2 regions of the Streptomyces sp. NBC_01257 genome follow, and region 2 is predicted to be linked to the other one. Evidence: riboswitches for the same ligand, from Rfam matches in the RefSeq annotation. Region 2 holds a riboswitch; the other holds the start of a gene.
What was found. Region 2 has a riboswitch for cobalamin ahead of OG408_RS12160 (prenyltransferase/squalene oxidase repeat-containing protein). Riboswitches for the same ligand answer to the same signal wherever they lie in the genome.
Positions count from the first base shown of each region.

Region 1: another riboswitch for cobalamin. It lies ahead of OG408_RS35895 ((2Fe-2S) ferredoxin domain-containing protein); the one in region 2 lies ahead of OG408_RS12160 (prenyltransferase/squalene oxidase repeat-containing protein).

Region 1 covers NZ_CP108472.1:8,237,406-8,245,076, reverse strand. Annotated here, with positions in the region: gene OG408_RS35910 (DUF1996 domain-containing protein) at 337-1,485, opposite strand; gene OG408_RS35905 (HD domain-containing protein) at 1,861-2,457, opposite strand; gene gndA (NADP-dependent phosphogluconate dehydrogenase) at 2,663-4,102, shown strand; gene OG408_RS35895 ((2Fe-2S) ferredoxin domain-containing protein) at 4,220-4,588, opposite strand; cobalamin riboswitch at 4,688-4,811, opposite strand; gene OG408_RS35890 (DUF6328 family protein) at 5,149-5,757, opposite strand; gene OG408_RS35885 (glycoside hydrolase family 43 protein) at 5,997-7,064, opposite strand; gene OG408_RS35880 (YdcF family protein) at 7,279-7,671, shown strand, end outside.
Region 2 covers NZ_CP108472.1:2,867,842-2,875,512, forward strand. Annotated here, with positions in the region: gene OG408_RS12150 (winged helix DNA-binding domain-containing protein) at 198-1,334, shown strand; gene OG408_RS12155 (hypothetical protein) at 1,357-2,058, opposite strand; cobalamin riboswitch at 2,350-2,485, shown strand; gene OG408_RS12160 (prenyltransferase/squalene oxidase repeat-containing protein) at 2,596-3,858, shown strand; gene OG408_RS12165 (SCO2322 family protein) at 3,855-4,559, shown strand; gene OG408_RS12170 (energy-coupling factor transporter transmembrane component T) at 4,556-5,746, shown strand; gene OG408_RS12175 (ABC transporter ATP-binding protein) at 5,743-7,464, shown strand; gene OG408_RS12180 (ECF transporter S component) at 7,461-7,671, shown strand, end outside.

The sequences.
Region 1 (7,671 bases), 5.4 Mb from region 2:
ACACAGGCGGAAGCGCTGGGGGCGTGCGTCCCGGCTGCGCAGGTCATCAGCCCGCGGTGGTCACGGATGGCCGTGACCACCGCGGGCTTGTGCACCGCGCCGACAGCGGGGAGTGGGACGGCGCGGGCAGTCAGGAGGTGCGATGACGGGCCGGGGACGACACGTAGGCGCACGGAGAGCGCTCTCCTCGGTGGACGTCAGGCGGCCACCGAGAAGAGCGATCCGGGGTGATCCAGGATCGAATCACGGTCCGGTCCGGTCAGGGCCGGGTTCAGGATCTGGATCTCCGAACCCGGATCCTGAACCCGGATCCTGGATCTGGATTCTGGATCTGGATCAGGGAAGTTCGTAGTTCTCGTCGAGCGCGGCGCCGCGGTCCGCGTTCGTCTGGTCGTAGCCGCGGGCGTCGCACTGGAGGCCACCGATGATGCAGTGGTCGACCAGGGCGTCGAGCGTGGCGTCGTCCCAGGCGTTGAAGAAGTCGTAGTGGAAGCTGTGACCGGTGCCGCTGGCCAGCCTCACCTTCGACATGTCGCCGTTGACCGGCCAGGCCATCTTGAACTCGATCATCGGCAGGGCGACGGGGTGGGAGGCCGGGCAGACGTTCTGGTTGGCGCCCTGAGCCTTCGGATAGGCCATGTGTGCCTGGTGGTCGGGGGTGTCGAGGTGCAGGCCGTCCCAGCAACTGGGGGCCTGCATACGGATGTTGAGCTGGACATCGCGGTCGGTCGGGCAGTACGCCGGGAAGTCGACGTTGTGGTACTGGTTCTGGCACTCCCAGCCCTCGACCATGCCCGGGTGGTCACGGAACTGCTCGGCCGTCTGCATCGGACTGCCGACGACGAACCGCAGCCCCTTCGGGAAGGGCCGCACGCTGGTGTAGTCGGTGACTCCCGCCTTGTAGTAGATGGTCTGCGGCCCGACGGGGCGGACCTCCTTGTCGCCGTTGTAGAGGGTCGGCATCCAGTACGCGGACAGGTCACCGGGCGCCTTGCATGCGGTGCCGCCCGCGCCGAGGGACGCCGTGGTGCTGTTGGCGTTCGTGGTGTCGTTGCCCATGAACGTGTGGTTGTGGGACTTACCGGCCTGACCGGGGAAGACGATCGGGTCGTCCGGGGCGGTGTGGTTGACCGAGCAGTTCGCCTGGAACTCGTGGAAGTAGCGGTGCGGGGGCAGTTCCGCGGACGGCTGGACGCCGGTGACCGGCGGGACGGCGGGGATGTAGCCGTCGCCGTCCGGGTCGTCCCCGAAGGCCACCGGCGCGGCCGCGGCCATCACGTGGCCCTGCATCGCATGGGTCGCCGCTGCGGGGCGTTCCGCCGCACGGGGTGCCGCGTCGGCGCGGCCGGCATCCGTGATCGCGTTGAATCCCATGGCCACCAGGGCCAGGGACGCCACACCCGCCAGGATCGATACGAGCCTCGTGCTGCGCCGCGCTCTCGGACGGGGTCGTTCCGGTGAGGGTCTTGCCGGTCTTGTCTCCATGCGGACCTCCATGCCGCTCTGCGCCGCACCCATCGGGTGTGCGGCGCGGGGAAAGAGTGGTGCTGGATGGTGCAGGTGCGGATCAGGTGTCGGTACTGCCGGTACCGGCCTGGTGCCGGTGCGGCCGCGCGCCGGGAGCGAATTCCGATCGAGCCCGGGCCGGGGCCCGGATTCCGACGGGAGAGCGCTCTCCGAAGTGTGGTCAGTGTTGCGCCGTCGCTGAGGGAGTGTCAAGAGTTGGTGAACTACGGCCGGGTGCGTCCGGTTGGCGTTCGGACGCGGAAGGCGGTGCGGCGGCGTCCGGGCCGGGCCTGACGTGCGGTCGCGCCCGGCCCCTGTCCGGCGGGCGACGCCGATCCCCTGCGGGTGGCGCCGTCAGGCGTATACGGGGAAGGACGCCTGGTGGGTGAGGCGCCGGTCGGCCCCGTCACCGATCCTGCCGAGGATCTCGTCGAGCGCGAGGAACTCCTCCCACCGCTCCCTGCCGCTCGCGCGGACCAGACGGGTGACGACCAGGTCCTCCAGTGCGGTGACGCGTTTGTTCTTCCAGATCTTGTCGGCGGTACTGACGAGCACGTCCTCGAAACCCGCACCGGGGTCGGTCCAGGAGGCGTGGGTGCCGGCGAAGCGGGCCAGGGCCGGGGCGAAACCGCGGGACAGCAGGAGGTCCCGCCCGGCCTCCTCGTGCGCGGACCCGGGTCCGGTGAGCTCGGCGGGGTGCAGGACCTTGCCCACGTCGTGGGTGGCCGCCCCGAACAGCACGGCCTCGCGGTCGAAGGGCAGGCCGGGGCAGTGGAGCACCACCCAGTCGGCCAGCTGCACGGCGACATCGTGGACGAGACGCAGGTGCGCCGCGAGCCGCGGTGGCGCGGACAGCTCCCGCAGCAGGTCCGCGGCGTCCTGCGGGAGCGGCCTGAGCGGTGGGGTGCCCTCGTCGTCCAGGGCGCGTGACAGCGCGTCGGGGTCCGGCATCACGACAGAGTACGGGCGCCCGCCGTGAGTACGGGCGCCCGCCGTGCCGGGGCGGGCTGTCAGCCGTCCGGCCCCGGCGCTGAACAGGCCGTCCCCCGTCCTCGTATCCATACTGGACAGCGCAGCACCTCGGGCCCGCCGCCGCCCCCAGGCCTCCGGCGGCCCGGTCTCCCCCGCCTCCCCGACAGACAGCAGGAGCAGACAGATGAGCGCCACTGCGCAGATCGGCGTCACCGGACTCGCGGTGATGGGCCGCAACCTGGCCCGCAACTTCGCCCGCAACGGCTACACGGTCGCGGTGCACAACCGCACGGCCGCGAAGACCGACGCACTGGTGGAGGAGTTCGGCGACGAGGGAACCTTCGTGGCCGCGCACACCCCGGAGGAGTTCGTCGCCGCGCTGGAACGGCCGCGGCGCCTGGTCGTCATGGTGAAGGCGGGCGAGCCCACGGACGCGGTGATCCAGGAGTTCGCCGCGTTGCTGGACGACGGCGATGTGATCATCGACGGCGGCAACGCCCACTTCGAGGACACCCGGCGCCGCGAGAAGGACCTGCGCGAGCGCGGCATCCACTTCGTCGGCGCGGGCATCTCGGGCGGTGAGGAGGGGGCGCTGAACGGGCCGAGCATCATGCCGGGCGGTTCCGCCGAATCGTACGAGTCACTGGGGCCGATGCTGCAGAAGATCGCGGCGAAGGCGCAGGACGGCGCACCCTGCACCACACACATCGGGCCGGACGGCGCCGGTCACTTCGTGAAGATGGTGCACAACGGCATCGAGTACGCCGACATGCAGCTCATCGCGGAGGCCTACGACCTGCTGCGTACGGTCGCGGGATACTCCCCCGCGAAGATCTCGGAGACGTTCCGCGGCTGGAACACGGGCCGCCTCGACTCGTATCTGATCGAGATCACGGCCGAGGTCCTGTCCCACACCGACGCCGCCACCGGCAAGCCGTTCGTCGACATCGTGCAGGACCGGGCGGAGCAGAAGGGCACCGGCCGCTGGACCGTACAGATCGCTCTCGACCTGGGCGTTCCCGTCTCCGGCATCGCCGAGGCCGTCTTCGCCCGCTCGGTCTCCGGCCACGCCGCCCTCCGGGACGCCTCACGCCATCTCGCCGGACCGGCAGTCCGCGAGCTCGACGGGGACGAGGCGGCGGCGTTCGCCGACCAGGTCGAGCAGGCACTGTACGCGTCTAAGATCGTCGCCTACACCCAGGGCTTCCACGAGATCGCGGCCGGCAGCGAGCAGTACGACTGGAACATCGACCTCGGCAAGGTCGCCGCGATCTGGCGCGGCGGATGCATCATCCGGGCAGCCTTCCTGGACCGCATCACCAGCGCCTACGAGGCGCAGCCCGACATGCCGAGTCTCCTCTCCGACAAGAGCTTCGCCCAGGAGATCGCCGCCGCGCAGGACGACTGGCGCGCCGTGATCGCCACCGCCGTCACCCAGGGCGTCCCCACGCCCGCCTTCGCCGCCACCCTCGCCTATTACGACTCCCTGCGCGCCGAACGCCTCCCTGCCGCGCTCACCCAGGGCCAGCGCGACTACTTCGGCGCACACACCTACCACCGCACCGACCGCGAGGGCACCTTCCACACCCTCTGGGGCGGCGACGGCAGCGAGGTCGAAAGCTGACCGGTACCGGGGAACCGCCCGGTGGCGGTCGGTGGTCCGCTCGGGGTTCGCGAGGGGGCTGAGGAAACCCGAGCTGTGCCGCGGCCCGGTGTCCCGGTGTGGGCGGACGAGGCGAGCCTAGAAGGTCGCCCGCCGTCGCGGCGGCGGGCAGGCGTACAGGTCGAGGATCTCCGGCTGCGGGGCGACACCGGGGCCGCCGGCGCGTACCCAGGCCGCGATGTCCTCGGTGGCTTCCGGGTCGTTGACCAGACCCAGCCATACCGGCCTGGCACCGGCGGCCCGGCCCGCGGCGGAGGGTTGCACCACGATGACGTTGGCCTGGTCGCACACGTCGAGGCAGGCGGAAACACGTACGGGTGCCTCGGAGCGCAGTCGCGCCGTCTGCGCTGCGTGATCGATTCCGGTCACCTTTGCGCTGCCGCAACAGCAGTCGCGGCACACGACGATCCGGCACGGTATCGGGTCGGCCACCGTCCGCGCCGCCACGGCGTCGTCGGAGGTTCCTTCGTTCGGCCTTTCGGGCACGCCGAACCGCCCTCTCTCCGGGGAGATCCGCCCCGGTGTCCGTCGAGGAGGCGACCGCGTGAGTTTCCTGGCTCTCGGGTCGCAGCTCGCCCCGTCCTTCCCACCCGCGTGGGGCAGTGGAGTTTCCGGGATCCGCTCGCCGATCACAGTGGCGGGACCGCGCCGGATTCACACCGGCTTCCTCGGACCGCCGTCGCCCTGTCGTCGGCCATCATCGCATTCGGCAGACGCCCCTGGTCACGCTCGTGCGCACCGCACGGCAGGCTGGGCCGCCCGTCCGGCCGCCGGCATACGTCGGTGTGTTGCTCCCTTCCGAGTCCGCGAGCCACCGCTCGCTTCACTCACCCTTGCGGGGCGGAGCTGCTCCAACCAGGGCTCGTGACCTGCGTTCTTGATCCGGGTGGGTGGGGGAAGGATCAAGCCGGAGCGCGAATGATTCAAGCGCCGGCACAGGACGGGGATCGTCGGTCCCCCTCCCCCGCCCGGCTCGAACCGCAGCCCCGCAGCCGCTTCCCGGTCGCTCAGTCGTCGCGGCGCCCCGAGCGCATCTTGAGGATGAGCGGGAGTACGAACCAGGCCCCTGCGAACCACGCCATGACGGCGCCGACGAGTATCTCCGCCAGAAGGTCGGTGAGTACGGTGTGCAGCAGGAGAAGGAGCGTGCAGCCGATGGTCAGTGCGAGCAGGACCATGCCGCACACCATGAACCGGCCTGCGACGGCCACCACTTCGTCCTTCATCCGGGAGCCGGAAAGGAACCGGTGCAGCGCGACGGGCGCTATGAGTGCTCCGATGGCGGCGGCACCGAGGACGACAGTGATGACGTAGACACGGTGGTCGAAGTCACCCAGCCTTTCGAATCTCTGCGTGAACGCGACGCTGAGCAGGAAGCCGAAGAGGATCTGGATACCGGTCTGTGCGACCCTCGTCTCCTGCAGAATCTCGTTCCAGCGGCGGTTGACCCGCTCCCTGGGATCCTCTTCCTCGATCCCCTTCGGGTTCCCCGCGTTCTCATCGGCCGGCGGGTGCGTCCTCTCCCGGCTCACGCCTTCCGCCGCGGGCGCGGACGCACCGCGCTCGACGGGTCTGCCGCCCTCCGTGTCCAGGGGCGCAGAGTCCAATGGCTTCATGATGCCTCCTCCCATTGGAACTCATGTGCCCTTGTTGGACATGCCTACGCACTGCATCCACGGCACCCGGCCCGACAGCCGGCTGAGCCCGGACCGTTCCCCCACGGTCCGGGCTCAGCGCTGTTCGTCCTGACTCCCGTTGCCTCGGAGACGCACGCTCCTCCGCTCGCGCGGCGCGCGCCCATCAGCCGCTTCCGGGAGGACACCGGCCCGCTCCGGTTCCACGGGCCCCCGCCGCTCTACTCGAAGAACTTGAGGCTCCAGCCCGTGTCGGTGGTCGGGCCGGGGACATTCGCGCGGCTGTAGGTGGTGTTGCCCCACCAGGCGAACGTGCCGGTGTACCAGTACCGGTTCTCCCACGCGTAAGGCGTCCCCTTCGGCACCGCGTGGAACATCGAGGGGAATCGGGGGCCGGCGGGCGGGCTGGTGCCGATGTCGCCGTTGAGCAGGACGAAGCTGTGGTGGCCGGGCCCGTTGACGTACAGCGTCGGATCCCAGCCGGACATCATCGTCGCCCGGTTCGAGCCGAACAGGCAGCCGTTGGACTTGTACCAGTCCCATACGTACGTCGGGTCGCCCCCGGGGCGCAGGCGCAGGTCGGCCAGGCAGTACTGGTCGCTCCAGCTGCCGTTGGCGGAGTACACGATGTGCAACTGCCCGTTCGGGTCCTTGATGGCCTCGGGGCCCTCGTTGATGAACGGGTTGCCCACCACCCGTTCCCAGCTCTCCCGCGGCTGCGAGATGACGTGGCGTGCGCCGGTCGGTGCGGTGGGACTGCTCATGCGTGCGATGTAGAGGTTCTGCTCGACGTTGGTGTCACCGGCCCAGCCGGACCAGACGAACCAGCGCTGCCCGCCGAAGGTGAACAGGGTCCCGTCGATGGCCCACTTGCCGTCCGGCAGGGCCAGTTGGCTCTCCCCGGTGTAGCCGCTGTCCGGGTTCGCCGAGCTGATGACGTACATCCGGTGGGCCGCGCCCCGGCCGGCCGAGAAGTAGATGTAGTAGCGGCCGCCGTCCGTGACGATCTCCGGAGCCCAGACCTCACCGTGTCCGGCCGTGTCCGACCACACCTGCCGGGCGGGCGCGGATGCAAGCGCGGCCGTCGAGGACGCCTGCCGCACGGCGATGCCGCCACCGGCCGACTGCACCGATATGTAAGTGGTGCCGACCCGGATCACACTCGGGTCGGCCGCCCTGATGGTCTGTTCCGCCCGCGCCTGCTCCGCGGACGACAAGGACATGACGACGGCGAGCACGCCGGACAACGCCAGGACGGCGGCGCGGGAAAGATGGCGAGTGAGTTTCATGGTCCCGTTCCAAGGTCGGCCTCCGCTGCGACGCACGAGTCGGCGGCAGCGTTTACATCGTTGGACGAGCGTCCTCGCAGCATTCCAATTTGCCCTGAGCATGTCAATCGTTCGTACGCATCGCCCGCCTCCGGCCCCGGACCCTCCGTGCCCCTCCGCGTCGATGATCCGGCCTCCTCAAGGGCGCTCTCGGCCCTCCGCCTAGCATGTGCGCATGTTGGCCTACGTCCCGGCGTTCCTGATCTTCGTCGTCTTCTGTGTCGGCACACTCCGCGAACGCCGGCGTTTCAGCAACGCCGTCCTTCTGGGACTGTCGCTCACCTTCGCCGCGACCGCCTGGCTCGCCGGGCTCGCCCGATCGCAGCCCGCCACGGGGCGGGAGATCGGCATCGTGCTCCTCGTCCTCGTGGCGCTGGGCGTCGCCATCCTGTCCTGGTTCCTGATCTCCAACGGCGTGACGATGGTCCGCAAGGAGGGCAGAAGCCCCGCCAACCTCCTGTCCCTGCTCACAGGCCTTGCCCTGGTGGGCCTTCTCGCACTGATGATCACCGCGCTGATCCTGAAGAACGACACGCTGGTGGTGGTGACAGGCACCGTGCTCGCCCTG
Region 2 (7,671 bases):
GCGGTGCCGCTCAACTGCGAGCAGGGAGCAAACAGTTCACGGACAGCATGAACCGGAATCTATGCGTAACGGACGACGGAGGACAAACCGGAACTACTATTCACCCGAACGGAGAGCGGCGCGGGCCGGCGCCGCACATCACCGGGCGGGAGCCCCGCAGGTCCCTTCCGGCCCGCGGCAGGGCACAATCCGGAGCTGTGACGATCACCGTGCGCGAACTCAACCGGGCGACCCTCAGCCGCCAACTGCTCCTGGCGCGTGAGCCGCTGACCGTCGCCGACGGGGTGCGGCGGGTGGTCGCGCTCCAGGCGCAGCACCCGGCGTCCCCGTACGTCGCCCTGTGGAACCGGCTCACGGACTTCGCCCCGGCCGAGCTCGACGCCGCCTTCACCGACCGCACGGTGGTGAAGGCCACGCTGATGCGGATCACACTGCACGCCGTGCACGCCGAGGACTACCCGGCCTTCCGCGCGGCGATGCGGCCGACGCTGTACGCCTCGCGCCTGGGCGCCCGCTTCGCCGCGGCGGGGCTGACTCCGGCGGATGCCGAGGAACTGGTGCCGGAGCTGCTGGCGTTCGCCCGCCGGCCGCGGACCTCCGCGGAGATGCAGGCGTGGGCCGAGGAGCGGCTGGGCGCCGAGAAGAAGGACGGCGGGTGGTGGGGGCTGAAGGGGTACGCGCCGCTGCACCACGCCCCGACGGGCGCGCCCTGGTCCTTCGGCCACCGCCCGTCCTTCGTCGCGGCGGGCGACAGCGGACCGGAGCCCACGGGCCGCGCGGTGGACACCCAGGCCCTGCGGACCTTGATCCTGCGGTATCTGGCGGGGTTCGGGCCCGCGTCGATCGCGGACGTGGCGCAGTTCGCCATGGTGCAGCGCGCACCGGTCCGCACGGCGTTCCTCGCCATGGGCGACTCCGTCGAACAGCTCCAGGGCCCGGACGGCGAGGCCCTGTTCGACCTCCCCGGCGCATCCCGCCCGCCCGCCGGCACACCCGCCCCGCCCCGCCTGATGGCCATGTGGGACAGCGTGCTGCTGGCGTACGCGGACCGCAGCCGGGTGATACCCCCGGAGTACCGCCCCCTGGTCATCCGGCGCAACGGCGACGTCCTGCCCACCCTGCTGGTGGACGGCCGCGTCGCCGGCGTCTGGCGCCCCACGGCGGACGGCATAGAGGCCACGGCGTTCCACCCGCTCTCCCCGGCGGCCTGGGACGGGCTCGCGGCGGAGGCCGAGTCACTGACGGCCTTCCTCGGCGATCGCGAGGCGGAGGTCTACAGCCGCTACCACCACTGGTGGAGCAAGCTTCCGGAGGGCGAGGTGCGGGTGCTGTAGGGGGCGGCTTCCGTCTCCGCGGTCAGGACTTCTTCGGCCACACGTACAGCGTGCCGCTCACCGACGCCTCGTTCGACGAGTCGTCGATGTTCTCGATCAACGCCATGGAGACCGCGCCCTGGTCCGTCACGGAGCACAGCGCCGCGCCCTCGACGAAGCCGCGCCCCTCGCGGTCGTAGCTGTCGAGCAGGTCCAGGGGTCCGAAGCCGGTCCTCGACGCCGCCTCGCAGGACTCGAAGGACTTCGGGAGTCCGTCCCGCAGGAGGCCCACGCGGGTGTTGGGCAGTGCGCGCAGCCGGTAGTTGTTGCTGTCGTTGCAGGAGTCGGGCCAGTAGAGGAGTTCTGCCCCGCCGGGGTCCTTGGCCACGCCGATCAGGTCGCCCTTGACGAGGGCTTCCACCCGGCTCATGCCGTCGTCGAGGTCCACCAGCTGCTGTTCGTCCTGGTTGCAGGGGGCGGGGGCCAGGCCCCACATCGTCTTGACCGCGTCCCCGTACCCGGCCGGTGCCGTGAGGTCGGTGTCCGCGGGGGCCGTGTCGCCCGGGCTCGGGGATACCGAAGGCTTCGGGGTCGCGGTGGGTGATTCGGTCTCCGCCGAGGCGTGGTCCGGGCTGGACGGGGCCGAGGGCTCGGACCGCGGGCTGCTGGAGGCGGGGGCCGGGGACGCTGCGGGGGCGGGGTCGGGGTTGTTGCTGAAGATCACCGTCGCCACGATGCCGATCATGGGGATCGCGATACCGCCGACCCACCACGCCCACCTGGGCGGATCCGTGCGCGGTGGCGCCGGTGGCACGGGGGGATGGGGCGGCGGGGTGCCCGGCGGGCGGGAAGGGGGCGGGGGGAATCCCCCGGTACCTGTCGTCATGCCCGTCCGCCGCCCCTCAACCCGCCTGATTCATAAGCCGGTTGCAGTTTAACGATCACTGTTCGAAAGGGCCATGGACTATTCCGGGCGTTCCGGGCGGGCAGCCTCCGTCGCCGCGCCGCCCCCGCCTCCGGCGCCCGGGCCGGGGGCCTCAGCGGCCTCCCGGTAGAGTGGGCAGGTCGTCATCATGCCCGTTCAGGGGGAAGCCGGTGCGAATCCGGCGCTGGCTCGCAGCCGTGACCGCGTCCACGCGGAAGTCGGAATGCCCTGTCCGAGTTGTGACCGGCTCGTGCCGTCGGGAACCCCCGGCGGCCGGCACCGTCGAGGTATGCGGAGCCGGAGCTGGGTGCCTGTGTGTGCCTGTGCCCGGTTCCCCCAGGAGAGGCCCCGCCCGCCATGACCGTACGCCGCAGCGCAGCCGCGCTCGCCGCCACCGCCACCGTGCTCTGTGCGGCCGCAGCCCCGGCCGCAGTCGCCGCGCCGTCCCCCTCCCCCTCGCCGTCCGTGGCCCTGCCCTCGGGGCTGTACGGCACGAAGGACCCGACGTACGACGGGGTCTGGCGGCAGTCGCTGGCCTTCGCCTCGCAGCGCGCCGTGGGCGTCACGCCCGCCGCCAAGGCCGTCGACTGGCTGATCGGGCAGCAGTGCGACAGCGGGGCGTTCCCCGCGTACCGTCCGGACCCGTCCGTGGCCTGCGACGACAAGACCATGATCGACACCAATGCGACCGCGGCCGCCGTACAGGCGCTGCACGAGGTCCGCGGGCACGAGGACCTCGTGCACAACGGGGTGTCCTGGCTGAAGTCCGTACAGAACAAGGACGGCGGCTGGGGTTACACCGCCGGCGGCCCGAGCGACGCGAACTCCACCTCGATCGTGATCGGCGCCCTCGCCCGGGCCGGGGAGAAGCTCGGCGATGTGACGACGGACGGCGGCAAGACGCCGTACGACGCCCTGCTCACCTTCGCCATCCCCTGCGGCGGCAAGGACGGCGGCGCGTTCGCCTACCAGCCCGACAAGGCAGGCAAGCTCGTCGCCAACGGTGACGCCACCGCGGCCGCGGTCCTCGGCTCGCTCGGCAAGGGGCTCGTCGTCGGGAACAACGCCGCCGTCAAGGACCCCACCTGCACCAAGGGCGCCGTGGCCAAGCCCGAGCAGGCCGCCCAGAACGGTGCCTACTACCTCGCCGGCGCCCTCGCCGAGTCCGGTCACCTCGACTCCCCGCCGATGCCCGGCGCCGAGGACAGCGCCCCGCAGCCCGACTTCGGCAACACCGCCGACGCGGTCGTCGCGCTGTCCGCCTCCGGCCACAAGGACAAGGCCGCCGCCTCCGTGAAGTGGCTGGAGAAGAACTCCGCTGCCTGGGCGAAGGAGAACGGCCCCGCCGCGTACGCGCAGCTCGTCATGGCCGCCCACGCCACCGGCACCGACGTCCACGACTTCGGCGGCGCCGACCTCGTCGCCCAGCTGAACGCGACCGGGCCCGAGCCCGCCGCGGTCAAGAAGCCGACGGCGTCCGAGACCAAGGAGGAGGAGAAGAAGGACAGCGGCGACGGGGACGGGATCGGCGGTGTCTGGTGGTTCGTCGGGATCGGCCTCGCCGTCGGCGCCGGCGCCGGGTTCCTGATCAGCGGCCGCCGCAAGAACCAGCAGCTGTGAGCGCCACCCGGCAGCCCCCGCGGCGCGCCGGACGTGCCGCCGCGCCGCTGGTGGTCCTGCTCCTGGGCGCCTTCCTGGCCGTGCTCGGTGCGGGCACGGCCCAGGCAGCGGGCTACCGCTACTGGTCGTTCTGGGAGGGCTCCGGCACCGGGTGGGCCTACGCCACCCAGGGGCCGTCGCTGGTGCGTCCGGACGACGGTTCGGTGCAGGGCTTCCGGTTCTCCGTGAGCGCGGACTCGCAGGACGCGTCGAAGCCGCGCCGCGCCCCCGACTTCGCGAAGATCTGCGCGGACACCCCGGCCAAGGACGGCACCAAGCGGGTCGCGCTCGTCATCGACCCCGGTACGGCCGCCGACGCCCCGGACGGGGAGACTCCGCCCGCGCGGCGGAGCGTGTGCGCGCAGGTCCCCGAGGACGCGAGCAGTGCGGACGCCCTCGCCTCGGTGGCCAAGCCGCTGCGCTACGGCAGTGACGCGCTGCTCTGCGCGATCTCCGGCTACCCGGCCTCCGGCTGCGGTGAGCAGGTGTCCGGGAACGGGGACGGGGCCAGTACCGGGGGCAGTAGCAAGAAGGCCTCTGCTCCCGCCGGCGACAGCGGGTCCGACGGCGGCGGGCCGTCCGCCGGGGTTCTCGTCGGGATCGGCGCCGTCCTGCTCCTCGGCATCGCCGCAGTCGCGCAGGCCCGCCGCCGCCGCGGATGACCGGGCGGACGGCGGCCGGCGGCACGGGCGCCGCGGCCGGCCCGTTCCGGGCCTGGCGCGCGCCCGTCGCCACCCGGAGCAACGCGCTGCCCGCCGGGGCCTGGTGGCTGTGGGCCCTCGGGCTCGCCACCGCCGCATCCCGGACCACCAACCCGCTGCTGCTCGGCCTGCTGGTCGGCGTGGCCGGGTACGTCGTGGCCGCGCGGCGCACCGACGCTCCGTGGGCCCGTTCTTACGGGGCGTTCATCAAGATCGGGCTGTTCGTCATCGGGGTGCGGCTGCTCTTCTCCGTCTTCCTCGGCTCCCCGATCCCGGGGACGCATGTCGTGTTCACGCTGCCCGAGGTGCCGCTGCCGGAGTGGGCGAAGGGCGTGCGGATCGGCGGTCGGGTGACCGCCGAGCAACTGCTGTTCGCGCTGTACGACGGGGCGAAGCTGGCCGCGCTGCTGATCTGTGTCGGCGCCGCGAACTCGCTGGCCAATCCGGCCCGGCTGCTGAAGTCGCTGCCCGGTGCGCTGTACGAGGCCGGAGTGGCCGTCGTCGTCGCGATGACGTTCGCGCCGAACATGGTCGCCGACGTGGTGCGGCTGCGGACCGCCCGGCGGCTGCGCGGCCGGCCGACCGGCGGGGTGCGGGCCGTGCTCCAGATCGGGCTGCCGGTGCTGGAGGGCGCGCTGGAGCGGTCGGTCGCGGTGGCCGCGTCGATGGACGCGCGCGGTTACGGGCGTACCGCCCACGTGCCGGCCGCCGTCCGGCACACCACGAACGTCCTCACGCTCGGCGGGCTGCTCGGAGTCTGCGCCGGTACGTACGGGCTGCTCGCCGCGCAGGGTGCGGTGTACGGGCTGCCGCTGCTGGCCGTCGGGCTCGTCGCCGCGATGGCCGGGCTGCGGCTCGGCGGGGCGCGGTCTGTGCGGACCCGCTACCGGCCCGACCGGTGGGGCGCGAGGGCCTGGCTGGTCGCGGGGTCCGGTGCGGCGGTCGCGGTGGCGATGATCTGGGCGGGCAGCGCGGATCCGGCGGCGCTGCACCCCGGTGTCGTACCGCTGACCGCGCCCGTGCTGCCGCTGTGGCCCGCCGCCGCGGTGCTGACCGGACTGCTGCCGGCGGTCGTCGCGCCCGTCCCGCCGTCCCCCACAGGCTCGCCCGCCGCGCCTTCCCCCACAGGCTTCGAGGAGCAGGTGTGATCCGGTTCGACGATGTTTCGGTGCAGTACGAGGGGGTCGGGCACCCGACCCTGTCGGGGGTCGATCTGACCGTTCCGGAGGGTGAGCTGGTGCTCCTCGTCGGGCCTTCGGGGGTCGGCAAGTCGACTCTGCTGGGTGCCGTGTCGGGGCTCGTACCGCACTTCACCGGTGGCCGGCTGACCGGGCGGGTCACCGTCGACGGGCGCGACACCCGCACCCACAAGCCCCGTGAGCTGGCCGATCTGGTCGGCACGGTGGGCCAGGACCCGCTCTCCCACTTCGTGACCGACACGGTCGAGGACGAGCTGGCGTACGGCATGGAGTCGCTGGGCCTCGCCCCGGACGTGATGCGGCGGCGGGTCGAGGAGACCCTCGATCTCCTGGGCCTCGCCACGCTGCGCGACCGGCCGATCGCCACGCTCTCCGGAGGCCAGCAGCAGCGGGTCGCGATCGGTTCCGTCCTGACCCCGCATCCCCGGGTCCTCGTGCTGGACGAGCCGACGTCCGCGCTGGACCCGGCGGCGGCCGAGGAGGTTCTCGCGGTCCTCCAGCGGCTCGTCCACGACCTGGGGACGACGGTCCTGATGGCGGAGCACCGGCTGGAGCGGGTGGTGCAGTACGCGGACCAGGTCGTCCTGCTGCCGTCCCGGGGCGCCGCCCCGGTGATGGGGGCGCCCGCCGATGTGATGGCGCTCTCGCCGGTGCATCCACCGGTGGTGGCGCTGGGGCGGACGGCCGGCTGGGATCCGCTGCCGTTGTCGGTCCGCGACGCCCGGCGCCGGGCCGAGGGGATGCGGGAGCGGCTGGCGGGCGTGACGCCCGGACCGGTCGGCGGCAGCGGCGAAGCCCGGCGGCTTCCCCCGCAGGTGCCCGCTCCGCACCCCGCGCCGCGGCGGTCCGCCCTGGCCCGGCTGTTCGCCCGCGCCCCGCAGCAGGAGGCCCCCGGGCCGGACGCCGACGCCACCACCCGCGTGGAGCGTCTCGCGGTGCGGCGCGGCCGTGTCGAGGCGCTGCGCCGGGTGACCCTGACCGTCGCCCCGGGCGAGACCGTCGCCCTGATGGGGCGCAACGGCGCGGGCAAGTCCACCCTGCTCGGCGCCCTCGTCGGCATGGTCGAGCCCACCTCCGGCACCGTCCTCGTCGGCGGCCGCACCCCGCACCGCACCCCGCCGCACGAGATGGTGCGCCGCGTCGGGCTCGTACCGCAGGAGCCGCGCGATCTGCTGTACGCGGACACCGTCGCCGCCGAGTGCGCGGCGGCCGACGCCGACGCGGGCGCCGCGCCGGGCAGCTGCCGGGCCCTGGTCTCGGAGCTGCTGCCGGGTGTGGCGGACGCCACGCACCCCCGGGATCTGTCCGAGGGCCAGCGGCTCGCGCTGGCGCTCGCGCTCGTGCTGACCGCCCGGCCCCCGCTGCTGCTCCTGGACGAGCCGACCCGCGGTCTGGACTACGCGGCGAAGGCCCGGCTCGTCGCGGTGCTGCGCACGCTGGCGGCCGAGGGCCATGCGATCGTGCTGGCCACCCATGACGTGGAGCTGGCCGCCGAGCTGGCCCACCGGGTGGTGATCCTCGCCGACGGAGAGGTGGTGGCGGACGGTCCGACGCCGGAGGTCGTGGTGTCGTCCCCCGCGTTCGCCCCGCAGATCGCCAAGATCCTCGCCCCGCAGGAGTGGCTCACCGTGTCCCAGGTCCGGGCGGCGCTGGACGGTGACGCATGACCGGCACGAAGGTCCGGGGCGCGCGGCCGGTGCGGCTCGGGCCGCGGGCCGTCGCCGCGCTGGTGCTGATCAGCGCGATCGGGGTGGCCGCCTTCGGCTGGCCGCTGCTGGCCGGCCCGGACTCCGGGCTCGCGCATTCGCAGGACGCGCCGTGGCTGTTCGCCGCGCTGCTGCCGCTGCTGGTCGGGGTGGTGGTCGCGATGATCG